Regions from separate parts of the Arthrobacter sp. MDT2-3 genome, predicted to be linked through region 1. Evidence: riboswitches for the same ligand, from Rfam matches in the RefSeq annotation. Region 1 holds a riboswitch; each other region holds the start of a gene.
The links. A riboswitch is a leader RNA that binds a small molecule or an ion and turns the genes downstream of it on or off. The one in region 1 is predicted to bind thiamine pyrophosphate.
Positions count from the first base shown of each region.

Region 2: it holds a riboswitch for thiamine pyrophosphate, as region 1 does, so the genes downstream of both, thiC (phosphomethylpyrimidine synthase ThiC) here and thiM (hydroxyethylthiazole kinase) in region 1, are expected to answer to the same signal.
Region 3: it holds a riboswitch for thiamine pyrophosphate, as region 1 does, so the genes downstream of both, AC5RUQ_RS19445 (bifunctional hydroxymethylpyrimidine kinase/phosphomethylpyrimidine kinase) here and thiM (hydroxyethylthiazole kinase) in region 1, are expected to answer to the same signal.
Region 4: it holds a riboswitch for thiamine pyrophosphate, as region 1 does, so the genes downstream of both, thiO (glycine oxidase ThiO) here and thiM (hydroxyethylthiazole kinase) in region 1, are expected to answer to the same signal.

Region 1 covers NZ_JBNHFS010000001.1:476,297-480,524, reverse strand. Annotated here, with positions in the region: gene AC5RUQ_RS02225 (3-oxoacyl-ACP reductase) at 1-88, opposite strand, end outside; gene thiE (thiamine phosphate synthase) at 176-913, opposite strand; gene thiM (hydroxyethylthiazole kinase) at 910-1,713, opposite strand; TPP riboswitch at 1,705-1,801, opposite strand; gene AC5RUQ_RS02210 (ribose-5-phosphate isomerase) at 1,941-2,435, opposite strand; gene AC5RUQ_RS02205 (transketolase) at 2,584-3,462, shown strand; gene AC5RUQ_RS02200 (transketolase family protein) at 3,459-4,228, shown strand, end outside.
Region 2 covers NZ_JBNHFS010000002.1:18,793-23,020, forward strand. Annotated here, with positions in the region: gene AC5RUQ_RS05720 (hypothetical protein) at 1-182, opposite strand, end outside; gene AC5RUQ_RS05725 (VOC family protein) at 277-1,152, opposite strand; gene AC5RUQ_RS05730 (amidohydrolase family protein) at 1,259-2,341, opposite strand; TPP riboswitch at 2,418-2,525, shown strand; gene thiC (phosphomethylpyrimidine synthase ThiC) at 2,520-4,228, shown strand, end outside.
Region 3 covers NZ_JBNHFS010000008.1:114,426-118,653, reverse strand. Annotated here, with positions in the region: gene AC5RUQ_RS19450 (Rne/Rng family ribonuclease) at 1-2,624, shown strand, start outside; TPP riboswitch at 2,785-2,882, shown strand; gene AC5RUQ_RS19445 (bifunctional hydroxymethylpyrimidine kinase/phosphomethylpyrimidine kinase) at 2,890-4,228, shown strand, end outside.
Region 4 covers NZ_JBNHFS010000002.1:358,557-362,784, forward strand. Annotated here, with positions in the region: gene AC5RUQ_RS07245 (thiazole synthase) at 1-303, opposite strand, end outside; gene thiS (sulfur carrier protein ThiS) at 308-544, opposite strand; gene thiO (glycine oxidase ThiO) at 541-1,896, opposite strand; TPP riboswitch at 1,889-2,007, opposite strand; gene thiE (thiamine phosphate synthase) at 2,035-2,772, shown strand; gene AC5RUQ_RS07265 (RNB domain-containing ribonuclease) at 2,833-4,228, shown strand, end outside.

The DNA of each region.
Region 1 (4,228 bases):
CGCCCTGGTCGGCAAACGCTTGAACGATGCTGTGGCCGAGACCGCGGCCACCACCGGTGACGAGGACGATCTGCTCTGAGATTTGCATGGTTTCTAGGCTTTCTTTCTTGGGGCGAACAATGGTTGGCGCCGGGCAGTAAAAAAGAGAACCGGGACAGTAAGTAGCCCCGGGACGCTAATCCTGCGCAGCAGGGGTGCTGTTTCTGCAGGCGGGGAAGTTGACGCCTGGCTCGGCGGTTGAGGATCCTAAGGAATTCCAGCGTTCGACAAGGTCTTCGGCGCTGCACGTCGCATCGTCCGCGGCGCAAATCGCGGAGACCACAGCTATTCCCGCTGCCCCGGCACGGCGCAGCGGAACTACGTCACCAGGTTCAATACCGCCGATGGCCATACAAGGCAGGGTGGTAGCGGCCGCGATCCGCCCAAACCCGTCGACGCCCAAGGGCGCCGGGTGATCAGCCTTTGTGGACGTCGGGCGGATAACCCCCACCCCCAGGTAATCCACCGTCCCCCCGGGCAAGCGATGCAGGGTATCCAGGTGCTCAGGGGTGTTTGCGGTCAGCCCCACGACGGCCCCGGCACCCACCAGCGCCCGTACCCGTTCGACGGGAAGGTCGCTTTGGCCGACATGGACTCCGTGCACGGCAGCACCTGCCGCCCGGGCGGCCAGAAAGACATCCACCCGGTCATCCACCAAAACGGTGGCCGCATGCCCGACAGCTTCAGCAGTACACAGGACCAGCTCGTATAGGTCGGCGGTGCTGGCACTTTTTTCGCGGATTTGAACGATCCGTACCCCTCCCGCAACAGCCGCCCGGGCAGTCTCCACCACTCCCCTGCGACCGCATAACTGAGTGTCGGTCACAAGGTAAATGCCGTCGATGCGCCCGGCCGCCCTGTCCCCGGCGGTCATGAGAGATTCATCCGGGACGAAAGCATCCCTGTGTCGATACTTGCCAGGGCATCAAGGAACGCGACGGCGAAAGTGCCCGGACCCCGAACACCCTCAGCTGCCATCTCCGCCGCCACCGTGTACACGGCAGTGGCAGCCGCGGTAGCGGCGAGCTTGTCATCATCGACGGCCAAAAAGGCCGCAGTGACCGCACCCAGTGCACACCCGCCCCCGGTGATTTTGGTCAGATGCGGGTGGCCGTTGCTGATTCGTACAGAATCCGTGCCGTCTGTGATGATGTCGGTTGGCCCCGAGACCGCCAGTATCGAACCATATTGGAGGGCTAGGCTTTTGGCTGCTTCCAATGCGGTTTCGGGTCCATCTACGGCATCGACTCCGCGTCCGCCCTGCCCTACGCCCGCCAGGGCCATGATCTCCGAAGCGTTGCCGCGGACCGCCGTTGGGCGGTGATTCAGCAGCTCGGCAGCCAGCGCGGTACGGACCGGCAAAACACCCACGGCCACCGGATCAAGAACCCAGGGTGTCCCGGATTCGCAGGCGGCGCGTACTGCCTCGCGCATACTTGCCCGCTGTTTTTCGTGAGGGGTGCCGACATTTACGAGCACTCCCGACGCAACCCGCGCGAACGGTCCTGCCTCGGCAGGGACGTCAACCATCGCGGGTGCGGCACCGATGGCGAGCAGCACGTTGGCGGTGAAGTTTGTCACCACTGTGTTGGTCAGGCATTGAATCAAGGGCGTGGTTTCCCGGAGCCGTTCGAGCATGGTCCAGGCATGGTCAGGCGTCAGGCGAATAGTCATCCGCGACATCCCTTCGCTAGTACGAACTAGATCAGGTTCAACGGGTGTTCTCTCAGCCCCTACCAGCAGGGCACCCCGTGTCACTAACGCAAAACCCTACTCCCCACCGGGTAGTGGAGAGAACTTCCCTGTCGGGCCCGCTGACTCCCTCTGGCCCTTTGAACGGTGATCCAGGGGCAGGCTCGACCAAAACACTGTCGTCCCAAGGCGCCACGCGCGGAGAAAATTTAGTCGGGGACGACTCCCGTGCTCTCGTAGCGGGAAATTTTCTCGATCCTGCGGGAATGCCGTTCATCTGCGCTGAATGGCTCCTTCAGGAACGCCTCGATCAGTGAAGTGGCCTCGTCGACACTGTGCTGGCGACCGCCGACGGCCACGACGTTGGCGTCGTTGTGCTGCCTGGCCAGTTTCGCCGTGGAGAGATTCCAGGCGAGGGCTGCCCGGATGCCCTTAACCTTGTTGGCCGCTATCTGTTCGCCGTTCCCGGACCCGCCCAGAACGATGCCCAGCGCAGGCCGGCCGGCTTCCTGGTCGGCGACCACGGCATGGACGGCATTGATGCAAAAGGACGGGTAGTCGTCCAAGGGGTCGTACTCCTTAGGCCCATGATCGACTACCTCATAACCTTGGGCCTCCAAATGGCGAACAAGGTGCGCGCTCAACTCCATCCCTGCGTGGTCGGTGGCTATGTGTACGCGCGGATACGAAGAGTTTGAGGACATAACGGTTTTCCAATCAGTTGTTGGCGGGTTCTGTCAGGTACGCGCTTGAGGGGTTATTTTTCCCACAGTACAAGCGCGGGGGGTTGACTTTGCAAGTGTGGCATCCGTAACATATTCACATACAGTCACTACTGAATGGATATGCACAATGCTTACTGCAGATGCTTCACAGGCCGCGGCGTGGCGGTCTCTTCGAGAAGATCTACTGGCGGGTGACGCCTCTTTCCGCGCCGAGAAACTGCACGAGCGGGCGCAGGCAACGCGGCGCTCCATCCTGAAAATGATTGCGGACGCCGGTCAGGGTCACATCGGCGGGGACTTCTCGGTCACAGACATCCTGACGGTCCTATTTGACGCGGTGCTGGATATCGATCCGGAAGATCCCCGCAAAGAAGACCGCGATCATTTCATTCTCAGCAAGGGCCACTGCGCGGCTGCACTGTACTCGACCCTGGCCCACGGTGGATTCTTCCCTGCATCCGAACTGGACACGTTCATGGCGCCCCTGTCCGCGCTGAACGGTCACCCGAACAGGGTGAAGGTTCCTGGAGTTGAAACCAACACTGGGCCTCTGGGTCACGGCCTCCCTGTGGCCGTAGGTACCGCACTAGGCGCCAAGCTCTTGAAGAACGACTCGCGTGTTTTCGTCGTCACCGGTGACGGTGAAATGCAGGAAGGCAGCAACTGGGAGGCGTTGATGTCAGCGTCGCATCAGAAGCTGGACAACCTGACCGTGATCGTTGACCGCAACCGGCTTCAGCAGGGCGCACGGACTGAGGACACCAACGGGCTTGATCCGCTCGATGCCCGCCTCGCTGCTTTCGGGCTTGAGGTCAGGGTTATCGACGGCCACGACTACAACGCCCTCATTGAGGCGATGGCTCCTTCCACCACCGGTTCTCCGGTTGGTGTCATCGCCAACACGATCAAGGGCAAGGGCGTGTCCTTCATTGAGGACCGCGTCGAATGGCACCACAAGGTGCCATCCGCAGAACAGACCACCCAGGCATTCCAGGAGCTCTCATGACCACGACCACTGTGCTCAAAGAAGCACCCACTTTCGACAACCGGCAGGATTTCGCCGACGAGCTGATCCAGCTGGCCAGGACAAACGAACGCATCGTCGCTGTCTGCAACGATTCGGTCGGGTCGAGCAACCTGACCAAGTTCCGGGATGAATTCCCGGACCGACTGATCAACGTTGGCATCGCCGAGCAGAACATGGTCGGCGTCGGCGCCGGCCTGGCCAACGCCGGGCTCATCCCCTTCGTCTGCGCTGCCGGCCCCTTCCTGACCGGGCGGTCCCTGGAGCAGATCAAAGCCGATGTCGCCTACAGCCAGCACAACGTGATCCTTTGCGGCATGAGCCCGGGCATGGCGTACGGCGAACTCGGCCCCACCCACCACTCCGTTGAGGACTTCTCCTGGCTCCGGGCCCTCCCCGGCCTGGATATCGTTGTCCCGGCCGACGGCGACCAGACCCGCGCTGCTGTCCGCAACGCCGTCGCCAACCCGCGCCCCACCTACATCCGTGTCGGCCGCTTCAAGGTCCCCAAAGTATCGGACCACGATTCGAGCTTTGAACGCGGCAAGTTCGTCACCGCCCGCGAAGGTTCAGACGCGACCGTCATTGCCACCGGCACCGAAGTTTCCCGCGCCCTGTGGGCAGCAGCTTCGCTGGAGGCAGAAGGCATCTCGACCCGTGTGCTGAACGCTACCTACCTGAGCCCCCTTGATGAGGAAGCCATCGTCACCGCGGCCCGTGAAACCGGTGCGATTGTCACCGCGGAGGA
Region 2 (4,228 bases), on a different contig from region 1:
TAGTCGGCACCGCCGGCGTGCACGGCAGTTCCGGCGAGGTCACCGAGCTGTTCAACTTCGAAATCACTGATCCCCGCGATCCGGACAGCCTGGCCGGCCGGTGCACTGCCGCCTTCGTCCAGGACGCCGGCACGCTTAAGTGCGGCGTCGTGGGTGGCAACAAAGATCTCGGTGAAGCCCATGGGAAGTACCCTTCTTCCGTTGACGGTGGTGCCGGCCGGGAGCAATGCCTGCCACCCGGCCGTTCGGGTTCAGCCTAGTACGGGAACGCCCGGGTCAGCGGACAGCTACGCGGATCCGGTTGCGCCACGGATCCTCAAACCGCAGTTCGGCCCCGGTGTGGTGCGCCGGCAGGCCGGCGACCCTCAGTCGGTCTGCGAGCGCCCCGACGTCGTCTCCGGACGGCACCTCGATGAGCACCTCGCCGAGGCCGAGCGTGTCCTTGCGGGGACCGGCGCCGCGGCTGTTCCAGACATTCATGGCCATGTGGTGGTGGTAGCCGCCGGCGGAGACAAACAAGGCCTGCCCGTGCCAGCCTGCGGTCTTTTCAAACCCGAGGATTCCCACATAGAAGTCGCGGGCCGACTGGACGTCGCCGACCTGGAGGTGGACGTGGCCCACTCCTGCCACACTTCCGCGCTGGCGCTGAAGGGACTCTTCAGTGAGGTGCTGCTCGAGGTACCGCTGGGGCGGCAGGACCAGGCTGTCCATTACCACGTCGGCGCCGTTCCAGGACCAGTTGCTGCGGGGCCGGTCCCAATAGAGCTCGATGCCGTTGCCTTCAGGATCAGTGAAGTAGAAGGCCTCGCTGACGAGATGATCCGCGCTGCCCGTGAAGGAACGGGGTTCAAATTGGGCTGCGGTGGCAACGGTCGCGGCGAGGTCCGCCTGGTTCTCAAACAGCAGCGCGGTGTGGAAGAGGCCGGCTTCTCCCCTGTCCGGGAGGTTCAGACCCGGAGCGGGCGCGAGGTGCACGAGCGGTTTCTGCAGCCGGCCGAGGTAGAGCCCGCCGTCCTGCTCAGCGACAACCTCAAGACCGAGGGCACGCTGGTAATAGTCCGTCATCACCTTCATGTCGCCCACCTTGAGCATTACGGTGCCCATGGCGAGGTCGGCAGGAAGAAGATCCTGGCTGGCGGCTTCTGCAGTCATTGAAAACTCCCGGTGCTTGGGCCCTTCGGATTGGGGCCTATGACAGTTAAAATTACTTGAAGCTTCAATTTATTCCAAGTGACTTGAAAGTCAGGCCGCTCCGGGCTTATCGGATGACGCGCCCTCCCAGCACGACGTGTGCCAGTTCGCCTACCGTTGCTGGAGCCTGCCGCGGGTCCTCCCTGCACAGCACGACGTCGGCGCGGGCACCCTCCTTAAGTCCGTCGGCTCCCAGCCACCTCCGGGCGCCCCAACAGGCAGCGTCGAGGGCAGCGGCCATTGGCAGGCCTGCGTGGTGAAGGGCAAGGATTTCATCGGCGATCCTGCCGTGCCGGATGACGCTCCCGGCATCGGTGCCAGCATAGATCTGCACCCCTGCTTCATACGCCTCCAGCACCCGTTCCGCGCGGCGCTCCCACAGTGCCCGCATGTGTGCCGCGTACCGGGGGAACTTCGGTTCTGCCTGGGCTGCGATATCCGGAAACGTGGCGATGTTGATGAGAGTGGGCACGATGGGAACGCCCTGTTCGACGAACCTGGGGAGGTGCCGTGGCAGGAGCCCGGTGGCATGCTCGATGCAGTCGATCCCCGCGTCCAGCATCTGGTCCAGGGTCTCTTCGCCAAAGCAATGTGCGGTGATCCGGGCACCTTCGCCGTGCACCCCCTGCACAGCGTCCCTGACGGCGTCGGCCGGAAATGACGGCGCCAGGTCACCGGCGTCGCGGTCAATCCAGTCCCCGACGAGCTTGACCCAGCCGTCGCCGTCGCGGGCCTGTTTCCGGACAGCTTCCACCAGGCCGTCCGGTTCCACTTCCTCGGCGAGGCCCCGCAGATAGCGCCGGGTCCTGGCAACATGCCTGCCGGCGCGGACGAGTACGGGGGCGTTCCGGCTGCCCTGAAGGAACCGCGTGTCTGCAGGGGAACCTGCATCCCTCACCAGCAGTGTTCCAGCGTCCAGGTCGGTTCCGGCCTGTTCCTCCGCAACTGCTGCCTCCACCGCGCCCCCGGGTCCAAGCCCGATGTGGCAGTGGGCATCCACGAACCCCGGCAGGACCCAGCCATCCAGCACGCGGCCCGCGGGTTGTTGCGGGCGCGTAAAGGTCAACACCCCGTCAACGGACCACAGGCCCCGCCGCTCGCTGTCCGGCCCCGCAAGCACCGGGCCGCTGAATTCGATGATCTCCGGCATTGGACTCCTTTTCCCGCCAGTCAGGCTAGCACCGGCCATGTGACAAGCCCCTCCCGAAAGGCTGTGGTAGCTTTCTTCCTGACCACACGGGTGCCCCTGCAGGGGCTGAGATCGGGCTGATGCAGCCTGCGACCGTTGAACCTGTCCGGGTAATGCCGGCGAAGGAAGTGAGTAATCCTTGAGTACACCCATTGCACCGTTAAGCCCTGCCCAGATTCCGTCCGGCGCGGCAGCGGAAGGCGGCCAGGACCAGGCTCCTGTCACGCAGTCGCTGAAGTCCCATTCCCTGGCCTTTGTCCACGATGAAGCATCCGGGATACGCGTGCCCGTTACGGAGATAGCCCTGGCACCTTCACCCAACGGCGACTCCAATGGTCCGTTCCGGATCTACCGAACTGCCGGCCCGGGGAGCGACCCCGTCCGCGGCCTGAACCCTTTCCGCTCGGCATGGATCGAAGCGCGCGGCGACACGGAAATCTATGGCGGCCGTGGACGGAACCTCCTCGACGACGGCCGCTCGGCTGTACGCCGCGGTGCCGCCAGCGCGGAGTGGAAGGGCGCCCGTCCGGTGCCCCGCCGCGCCGTCGAAGGCCGGAAAGTGACACAAATGCACTACGCGCGGCAGGGCGATATCACCCCCGAAATGCGCTTCGTGGCGCTGCGGGAGAACTGCGATGTGGAACTGGTCCGCAGCGAAGTGGCAGCCGGCCGGGCGATCATTCCGAACAACATCAATCATCCCGAGTCGGAACCCATGATCATCGGCAAGGCCTTCCTGGTGAAGATCAACGCCAACATCGGCAACTCGGCGGTCACCAGTTCCATCGCCGAAGAAGTGGACAAGCTGCAATGGGCCACCCAGTGGGGCGCAGACACAGTGATGGACCTTTCCACCGGCGACGACATCCACACCACCAGGGAATGGATCATCCGCAACTCGCCCGTTCCGATCGGGACCGTCCCCATCTACCAGGCCCTGGAAAAGGTTAACGGCGAAGCAAACGCGCTGACCTGGGAGATCTTCCGCGACACGGTCATTGAACAGTGCGAACAGGGCGTGGACTACATGACCATCCACGCCGGCGTCCTGCTCCGGTACGTTCCCCTGACCGCCAACCGCGTGACCGGCATCGTGTCCCGCGGCGGGTCAATCATGGCCGGCTGGTGCCTTGCCCATCACCAGGAAAACTTCCTCTACACGCACTTCGAGGAGCTCTGCGAAATCTTCGCAAGGTACGACGTGGCGTTTTCATTGGGCGACGGCCTGCGGCCGGGGGCGACGGCCGATGCCAACGATGCCGCTCAGTTTGCCGAACTGGACACACTCGCCGAACTGACGCAGCGTGCTTGGAAGTACGACGTGCAGGTGATGGTGGAGGGCCCCGGCCACATTCCGTTCCACCTGGTCCGGGAAAACGTCGAACGCCAGCAGGAGCTGTGCAAGGGTGCGCCCTTCTACACGCTGGGCCCGCTTGTTACCGACGTGGCACCAGGGTACGACCACATCACCTCGGCCATTGGCGCCACGGAAATCGCCCGGTACGGCACCGCAATGCTGTGCTACGTCACCCCGAAGGAACACCTGGGCCTGCCCAACAAAGACGACGTCAAAACAGGGGTGATCACGTACAAGATCGCAGCGCACGCCGCAGACCTCGCCAAGGGCCACCCGGGGGCGCAGGAACGCGATGACGCACTGTCCAAGGCACGCTTCGAGTTCCGCTGGCGGGACCAATTTGCGCTATCCCTGGACCCGGTGACCGCCGAGGCATTCCATGACGAAACCCTCCCCGCGGAACCCGCCAAGACAGCGCACTTCTGCTCCATGTGCGGTCCCAAGTTCTGTTCCATGAGGATCAGCCAGGACATCCGGGACGAATACGGGTC
Region 3 (4,228 bases), on a different contig from region 1:
CTGTTGAAGAAGCAGGCGAGGACGACGCCGATGAGATCGATTCGGAGGACGCGGGCCGCCGCAGGCGCCGGGGCCGCGGACGCCGCGGACGCAGCCGCGCCGGTGAGCGTGAAGCTGACGCCGAGCTTGAAGGCGGCGAAAGTGCCGACGTTGATGCCTCCGACGACGCCGACGAGGAGTCTGCGGGGCAGGTGGAAGAAGGCGTGACGTCCCGTCGTCGCCGCCGCCGCCGCCGCGGGGACCAGGACCTTGAGCTGACCGGCGGCGGGGATGACGATCCGCCCAACACCGTCACCCGCGTCCGCGCTCCGAGGCCGGTCACCGAACCCGCCGTCAACAACCGCGTGACCAGCGTGAAGGGCTCCACCCGCCTGGAGGCGAAGAAGCAGCGCCGGCGCGAGTCCCGCGACACCGGCCGCCGCCGCACCGTCATCACCGAAGCCGAGTTCCTGGCACGCCGTGAGTCCGTTGACCGGCAGATGATCGTGCGCCAGCGCGACGACAGAATCCAGATCGCCGTCCTCGAAGACGGTGTCCTGGCCGAGCACTTCGTATCAAAGACCCAGCAGGATTCCCTGATTGGCAACGTGTACCTGGGCAAGGTCCAGAACGTGCTGCCCTCCATGGAAGCTGCCTTCGTGGACATCGGACGCGGCCGCAACGCTGTCCTGTACGCCGGCGAGGTGAACTGGGAAGCGGTGAACCTCGAGGGCAAGCAGCGGCGCATCGAAAACGCCCTCAAGTCCGGCGACACCGTCCTGGTCCAGGTGACTAAGGACCCCGTGGGACACAAGGGCGCACGCCTGACCAGCCAGATCTCGCTGCCTGGCCGCTACCTGGTGTACGTGCCCGGCGGTTCCATGACCGGCATTTCGCGCAAGCTGCCCGACGTCGAACGCAACCGCCTCAAGCGCATCCTCAAGGACCGCCTCCCGGAGCAAGCCGGCGTCATCGTCCGCACCGCGGCCGAAGGCGCTTCCGAGGAAGAGCTGACGCACGACATCAACCGGCTGCGCGCGCAGTGGGAGGGCATCGAGAGCCAGTCGAAGTCCACGAAGATCCTTGCCCCTGAATTGCTCTACGGCGAACCGGACCTCACCATCAAGGTGGTCCGCGACGTCTTCAACGAGGACTTCTCCAAGCTGATCGTCTCGGGCGAGGAAGCCTGGGACACCATCGAGGCCTACGTTACGTACGTAGCGCCGGACCTGGTGGGCCGCCTTGAGAAGTGGACCAAGGACCAGGACATCTTCGCTGCCTGGCGCATCGACGAGCAGATCCACAAGGCGCTCGAACGCAAGGTCTTCCTGCCCTCCGGCGGTTCGCTGGTGATTGACCGCACCGAGGCCATGACCGTAGTGGACGTCAACACCGGCAAGTTCACGGGCAGCGGCGGCAACCTCGAAGAGACGGTGACCAAAAACAACCTTGAGGCTGCGGAAGAAGTCGTCCGCCAGCTCCGCCTCCGCGATATCGGCGGCATTATCGTCATCGACTTCATCGACATGGTCCTGGAATCCAACCGCGACCTCGTGCTCCGCCGCATGGTGGAATGCCTGGGACGCGACCGGACCAAGCACCAGGTTGCGGAAGTTACGTCACTTGGCCTCGTGCAGATGACGCGCAAGCGGATGGGTACCGGGCTCCTCGAAGTCTTCGGCGAGCAGTGCGAAGCGTGCGCGGGCCGCGGCGTGGTAACCCACGACGACCCCGTGGAGCACCGGCGGGCCAACATTGTGGCCGCCGAGCACCACATCCAGCGGACGGACAGCAGGCCGGAGGCCCGCAGCGAAGGCCACCGCAACGACGCCCAGCGCGTCGACAACAACCAGCCCGGCGCGCGCCCGGACCGCAAACGCCGGCGGGGCCGCGGTGGCCAGCAGCCGGAGGTTGCCCCGGCAGCAGCAGCCGTGCACGTCCACACGGTGCACCCTGACCCCTCGGACGCTGAACGGCATGCCAAGGCGGAGGCCACAAGGCTGGCCCTTGCCAACATCGCCGCCGCCGCGCATGCAGCCCACCTGCACGACGACGAAGTGGCGGCAGCCAAGCAGGCGGCCGCCGACCAGCCCGCCGCTGCCTCCGCAGCGGAGGCTGCGAAGCGCGACGACGAAGCGCGTCAGGCTGCCGTGCTGACCTTCGGCGGCGAGAAGGTGGTGCTGCCGTTCGTTGAGCACGCTGAAGAGCCGCAGCAGAAGCCTGCCCTGACCCTGGACCGGCTTGCGGAGGCCTTCGCCCACCTTGGCCAGCCGGCACCTGCCGAAGACCAGCCCGAGCAGGCAGAACCGGAGCAGAAACCGGTGGAGCCCGTGCAATCGACAGCGCCGGTACAGGCGCCCGCTGCTGCAGCACCGGCGAAGGACTACAGCGACCACACGCTGGAGCAGTCCCGGCAGCGCCGGCCGCGGCGCAACCGCAGTGCCAGCCGTGCCCAAGGAGCTGCAAACGAAACCACTGTGCAGCATCACGAAAACGTGGCGGCAGCCGGCACAGGGCATACCCACGAGGCAAAGGCCCCCGAACCGGCCGGTGCCGGCGGCTCCAGTGACGGCAATGCCGGCACCAGGAAGCCGGCCGAGGCGCCCATCATCCTGGGCGTCGGAGTTCCGGCCTCGGAGCTCTAAGCGTTACCGGTAAGTAGATGCCCGGCCAGCCACAACAGTGGCCGGCCGGGCATTTTCGTGTGTAGCGCCAGCCATGCGGCGACAGGTCGGCATTTCAGTGCACGGCGCCCGGTCGCAATGTGTCACCTTCGGCCTGGGCCAGGCAAAAAAGCTAGGCTGGGGAACCGACACGGGGTGCCGCGCAGAGAGCCGGCTGAGATTCACACCCGTTGAACCTGTCCGGCTAGCACCGGCGAAGGGATGTCTCTTGTCTACGACTCTTGTAATGCCCACTGCCTCCTCGGCAATATTCACTGCTGCACCAACACGCCCAGGCAGGCCCGTACCCCGGGTCCTTTCCATAGCAGGTTCCGACCCTTCCGGCGGCGCCGGTATACAAGCCGACCTGAAGAGCATCGCCGCGCTCGGCGGTTACGGGATGGCTGCCATCACTGCCCTGACCGCCCAGAACACCCGCGGAGTCCGATCCGTCCATGTGCCGCCCGCAAAGTTCCTGAGCCAGCAGCTGGAGGCGGTCAGTGACGACATCGGCATCGACGCCGTGAAAATTGGAATGCTGGGCAGTGCCGAGGTGATCGAGGCAGTGGTGGCATGGATCCGGAAGGTGCGCCCCGCCGTCGTGGTCCTGGACCCGGTGATGGTGGCCACCAGCGGCGACCGGCTCCTGCAGGAATCTGCCGAAGCGGCACTGCGCGGGCTCCTTCCGCTGGCGCACCTCATCACCCCAAACCTGGCAGAGCTCGCCATGCTCGTTGGGGGCCAACTGCAGGACACCTGGACCGGGGCCCTGGAACAAGGCCGCGCCCTCGCTGCTGCCACCGGCGCCACTGTGCTGGTCAAGGGCGGCCACCTGATCGGTGACGAGTGCCCCGACGCGTTGGTCAACACCTCAGGCCTTCTGTCCGACGAAGTGGTGGTGGTGCCGGGGGAGCGGGTGGCAACGCGGAACAGCCATGGCACTGGCTGTTCACTGTCCTCTGCCATGGCAACGGCGCAGGCACGGCTGGGGGACTGGGAGGTTTCCCTCCGTGAAGTCAAACCCTGGCTGGCCGGCGCGCTGGAGGCATCCGGAACACTGGAGGTGGGAACAGGCAACGGGCCGGTGCACCACTTCCACCACCAGCAGCCGCTGCTTTCCGAAGGGAGCTTCGCCGCCATACTCTGGCGTGAGGCGCAGCAGGACCTGGACGACATCCATGCCCTGGACTTCATCCGCAACCTGGCCTCGGGCAGCCTGGGCGAGAAGGAGTTCGCGTACTACCTCGCCCAGGATGCCATCTACCTCAACGGCTATTCGCGCGTGCTGGCCAGGGCCAGTGCACTGGCACCCACCGAGGCGGAGCAGCTCTTCTGGGCGGCCTCTGCCCGGCAGTGCCTGGAAGTCGAGTCGGAGCTGCACCGCTCCTGGCTGAGCACGCGAACCGTGCAGCCCGGGCTTGGCCCTGTTACGAAGTCCTACGTGGACCACCTGACGGCGGCATCGGCGTCGGGCAGTTATGCGGTCGTGGCGGCGGCCGTTTTGCCCTGCTTCTGGCTCTACGCCGAGGTGGGAGCAGCGCTTTACGCCCGGTTCGTTGCCGCCGGTGAACCGCCGGCGCACCCGT
Region 4 (4,228 bases), on a different contig from region 1:
CTCACGGGCCAGTTCCGCCGTCAGCACGGCATCCCGGGCGGTGAAGCAACCTGCCGTGTTGGGCAGCACGCGGATGCCGTGGTCCACGAGCAGCTGGAAGAGCGAGCCCGTCTCGGCCGTGGAATACCGCCGCATTGCCACCGTGGTCAGACCGGTGCCGGAGGCCAGGAGGGCAGCCCCCAGGCCGTCCAGGCTTGGCGCGCCGCCGGTGCCCATGATGAGCCGGGATGTCAGGGTTACGCCGTCAATGACCAGCGGATCATCGTGGCCCGCCACGCTTGGAGTAGTGATGGTTTCGGTCATGGTCTCAGCCTCCCTGCACAGCCGTGACGAGTTCGACCTCGTCGCCTTCCGCGAGCGCGGTGGTAAACCACTGGCTGCGCGGTACAACCTCGGAATTGTGGGCCACCGCCACACCAAGCTTTTGGCCGTCCGTTGCCTGCCCGTTGGCGGCTAGGGGGCGGCCGGTGACCTGGCTGACGAGCACGGTGATGGAGGCGCCCTCAGGCACAGGGTGCCGGGTTCCGTTCAAGGTGATGTTCATGCTGTTTCCTTCGTGGGCGATGTGTGGCGGAAGTGGTTGGAGGCTGAGCCCGTGGTTAAGCGGGCGCCTGCCCTCGTGGAAAAGCGGCCAGGGCTGAAGGCTGCCCAACGGGGGTCCTCGAGGCCGTCCAGAAGGTCCCGGCAGACGGCGGCTGCGGCGGGCGTCAGCAGGACTCCGTGCCGGAAGAACCCGGTAGCGATGATGAGGCCGGCAACGTACCCGTGCTCCCGGTCCGCCGCTGATTTGGGGGCGGGAACCCGCCCCAGCAGCGGCGCGTTGTCGGGCGTTCCGGGACGGGCGCGTGCAGTGCATTCCAGCAGTTCGAGTTCGGCGACGGCGGGAACCAGTACCTGCGCGTCGCGGAGGAGCTGGTACACGGCCCCGGCGGAAACGGCGTCCATGGCGGACAGCGCGTCTTCACGCTGGGTTGCCCCGATCACCACCGTGCCGTCCCTGCGGGGAACGATATAGACGGGAACGCCGTGCACCAGCCCGCGGACCGTGGACGTCACCAGGGGCTGCAGGTGCCGGGGCACTGCCAGGCGGAGGATGTCCCCGTGGACGGGCCGCACTGGCAGGTTCAGCCCTGGGGGTAGCCCTTCAAGAGCTGCCGCGTGCAGCCCGTTCGCCACCACCGTTTCGGCGGCCAGCACCGTTCCCCCGTCCGCCAGGCGCACGCCGGCAACAGCTCCCCCGTGCCACAGCAGCCCGGTTGCCTTGGCCGCTACCGCAAACCCGCCGACGACGCCGGCTGCTGCAGTACCGCGGGCCGCAACTTTGTCCCTGTTCCCGCCGCCGTCGTCCATGCCATGAGCCAAGGCGGCCCGCAGGCACGCCACCAACAGCCGCGGATCCACCTGGTGGTCGGCCGGAGTGTCCAGCGCGCAGGCGATCCCCGGGCTGAGCAGGGGTTCCCGTTGTCGCGCGTCCCGGACAGTTACCGGCTCAACGGAAAGGCCGCTGGCCTGCTGGACGGTGCGCAGGTCCATCAGGGCGCGGCGGTCGGCGGCGTCGGCACCCACGGCGAGGGTCGGCGTCGTAATGTATCCCGGATCTGTTCCTGACGCAGCGGTGAGGCCGCCGGCAAAAGCCGGCCAGCGGGACGAGGCATCCAGCATGAATTCCAGGAGATCCTCCTCCTGGTAGTGCAGCTCGCTCACCGGGGCAAGCATCCCGGCGGCGGCCCAGCTGGCCCCCGAACCCGGTGCGTCATCGATCACCACCACGGAACGGCCGGAACGCTTCGCCTCCCACGCAATGCCGTGGCCGATCACTCCACCGCCGATCACCGCCACATCAGCGTGGATGGTGTTGGCCGCATCCACGGCCAGGGGCTCTGGTGATGCGCGCATGTGTCTCCTTCCCTACGCCGGTATTAGCCGGATCAGGTCAAGCGGTCGGCTCTGACGCCCTCTCAGCCCGGCGCTTTGTGACAGCTGCCGCGGGCTCCCGCAGTACGAGGCCAGTGTAGAGGAACTAGGCTTTCCCCCATGAATGTGTCCCACACCCCTGCCGCCGGCACCGACGTACTCAGCAGCGCCAAGATCAGCAACGGCGTCAACGCCGCCCGCCTCTACCTCTGCACCGACGCCCGCCGGGACCGCGGCGACTTCGGCCAGTTCGTGGACGCAGCGTACGCCGGCGGGGTGGACATCATCCAGCTGCGCGACAAGGCCATCGAAGCAGGAGAGGAGCTGGAACTCCTGGCGGTGCTCAAGGAAGCGGCAGAGCGGCACGGCCGGCTCTGGGCTGTCAACGACCGCGCCGACATTGCGGTGCTGTCCGGGGCACCCGTCTTCCACATCGGCCAAAAGGACCTGCCCCTGGACGCTGCACGCACCCTGCTCAACGGCAACGCCGCCATCGGCCTGTCCAGCCACACCCCCGCCCAGGTGGACGCGGCGCTCGGTGCGGCCGCCCGCCCCGCCGGGCTGGACTACTTCTGCGTCGGACCGGTGTGGGCAACGCCCACCAAACCGGGGCGGGCAGCGGCGGGACTGGAGCTGGTGAAGTATGCCGCCGACGCTGCCCGGCCGGCGGAGCAGGAGGGACAGTCCGACGACGGTGTTCCCTGGTTCGCGATCGGCGGCATTGACCACGGCAACGTGGAGCAGGTGGTGGACGCAGGCGCACGCAGGATTGTGGTGGTGCGGGCCATTACGGAAGCGGACGATCCCGCAGCCGCCGCCGCTGCACTGCTCGCCGCCCTGGATGCCCCAAACTCCTGACAACGCCGCTCCGGGCCGGATGCCTGCACTATGCCGCCGATTCCGGCTAGGCTGATTTTCGTGTCACACCATCGGCTGGCCCCCAACGTCCACGAGCACAACAACGCGCTTGAGGAAGCGCTGAGTGCCCTGAGGACCGAGCTGGAGCTGCCGGGCGCCTACCCCGACGAGGCGGTGGCTGACGCGAAAGCGGCAGTCGAATCCCTGCAGCTCCCTGCCTACGACCTCACCGGCGTCGAATTCATCACCATCGATCCGGCGTCGTCCACCGACCTGGACCAGGCGCTGTTTATTGAAGCCGACGGCGACGGCTACCACGTGCTGTACGCCATCGCCGATGTGCCCGCATTTGTTGCCCCCGGCGGGCCCCTGGACGCGGAAACACGCCGCCGGGGCCAGACGTTCTATGCCCCGGACGGTCGAATCCCGCTGCATCCAGAAGTCATCAGCGAAGAGGCCGGGAGCCTCCTTCCCGGGCAGGACTGCTCTGCGTTTGTCTGGGACTTCCGCCTGGACAGCGCCGCCGAGGTGACGTCCGTGGCCGTAAAGCGGGCCCGGATGCGCAGCCGCGCGAAGCTCAGCTATAAAGGAGTGCAGGCGGAGCTCGACGCCGGTACGGCCTCGCCGGTGCTGCAGCTCCTTAAGGAAGTTGGGCTCAAACGCGTGGACCTGGAACGGGCGCGCGGCGGTGCCAGCCTGAACATGCCGGAACAGGAGATCGTCCAGCTTCCCGACGGCGGCTATCGGATTGCCGCCGCTCCCCAGCTTCCGGTGGAGGACTGGAACGCGCAGATATCCCTCATGACCGGAATGGCGGCGGCGGGCCTGATGCTGGCGGGAAAAGTGGGCATCCTGCGCACCATGCCGTCCCCGGACGAGCGCTCCCTGAATCATTTCCGGCTGCAGACAGAGGCCCTTGGCAAGCCCTGGGACGGTGAGGTCAGCTACGGCGAATACCTGCGCAGCCTCGATTCCACCGATCCCCGCCAGCTTGCCATTCTGCATTCGGCCGGCATGCTGTTCCGTGGCGCCGCCTATACGGCTTTTGACGGTGCCGTCCCCGAGGACGCAGTCCAGTCCGCCATTGGTGCCGCCTATGCCCACACCACCGCTCCCCTGCGCCGCCTCGTGGACCGCTTTGTCCTGGTGATCTGCGAGGCGTTGAGTAACGGCGGCAATGTACCGGCCTGGGCACGGGAGGCACTTCAGTCGCTGCCCGAGATCATGGCCGGGTCCGACCAGCTGGCATCACGGATGGAGCGCATGGCCCTGGACACCGTGGAGGCCGCCTTGCTGGTTAACCACATCGGGCAGGATTTCGACGCAATCGTGATTTCCGGGTCCAAGCCGCAAAAGGAAAACGGCAAAAACGGCAGCGGCAACGGGAAGAACGGCAACGGGAACGGCAGTTCGGGAGTCATCCAGATTGCAGACCCCGCTGTGACCGCCCGCTGCG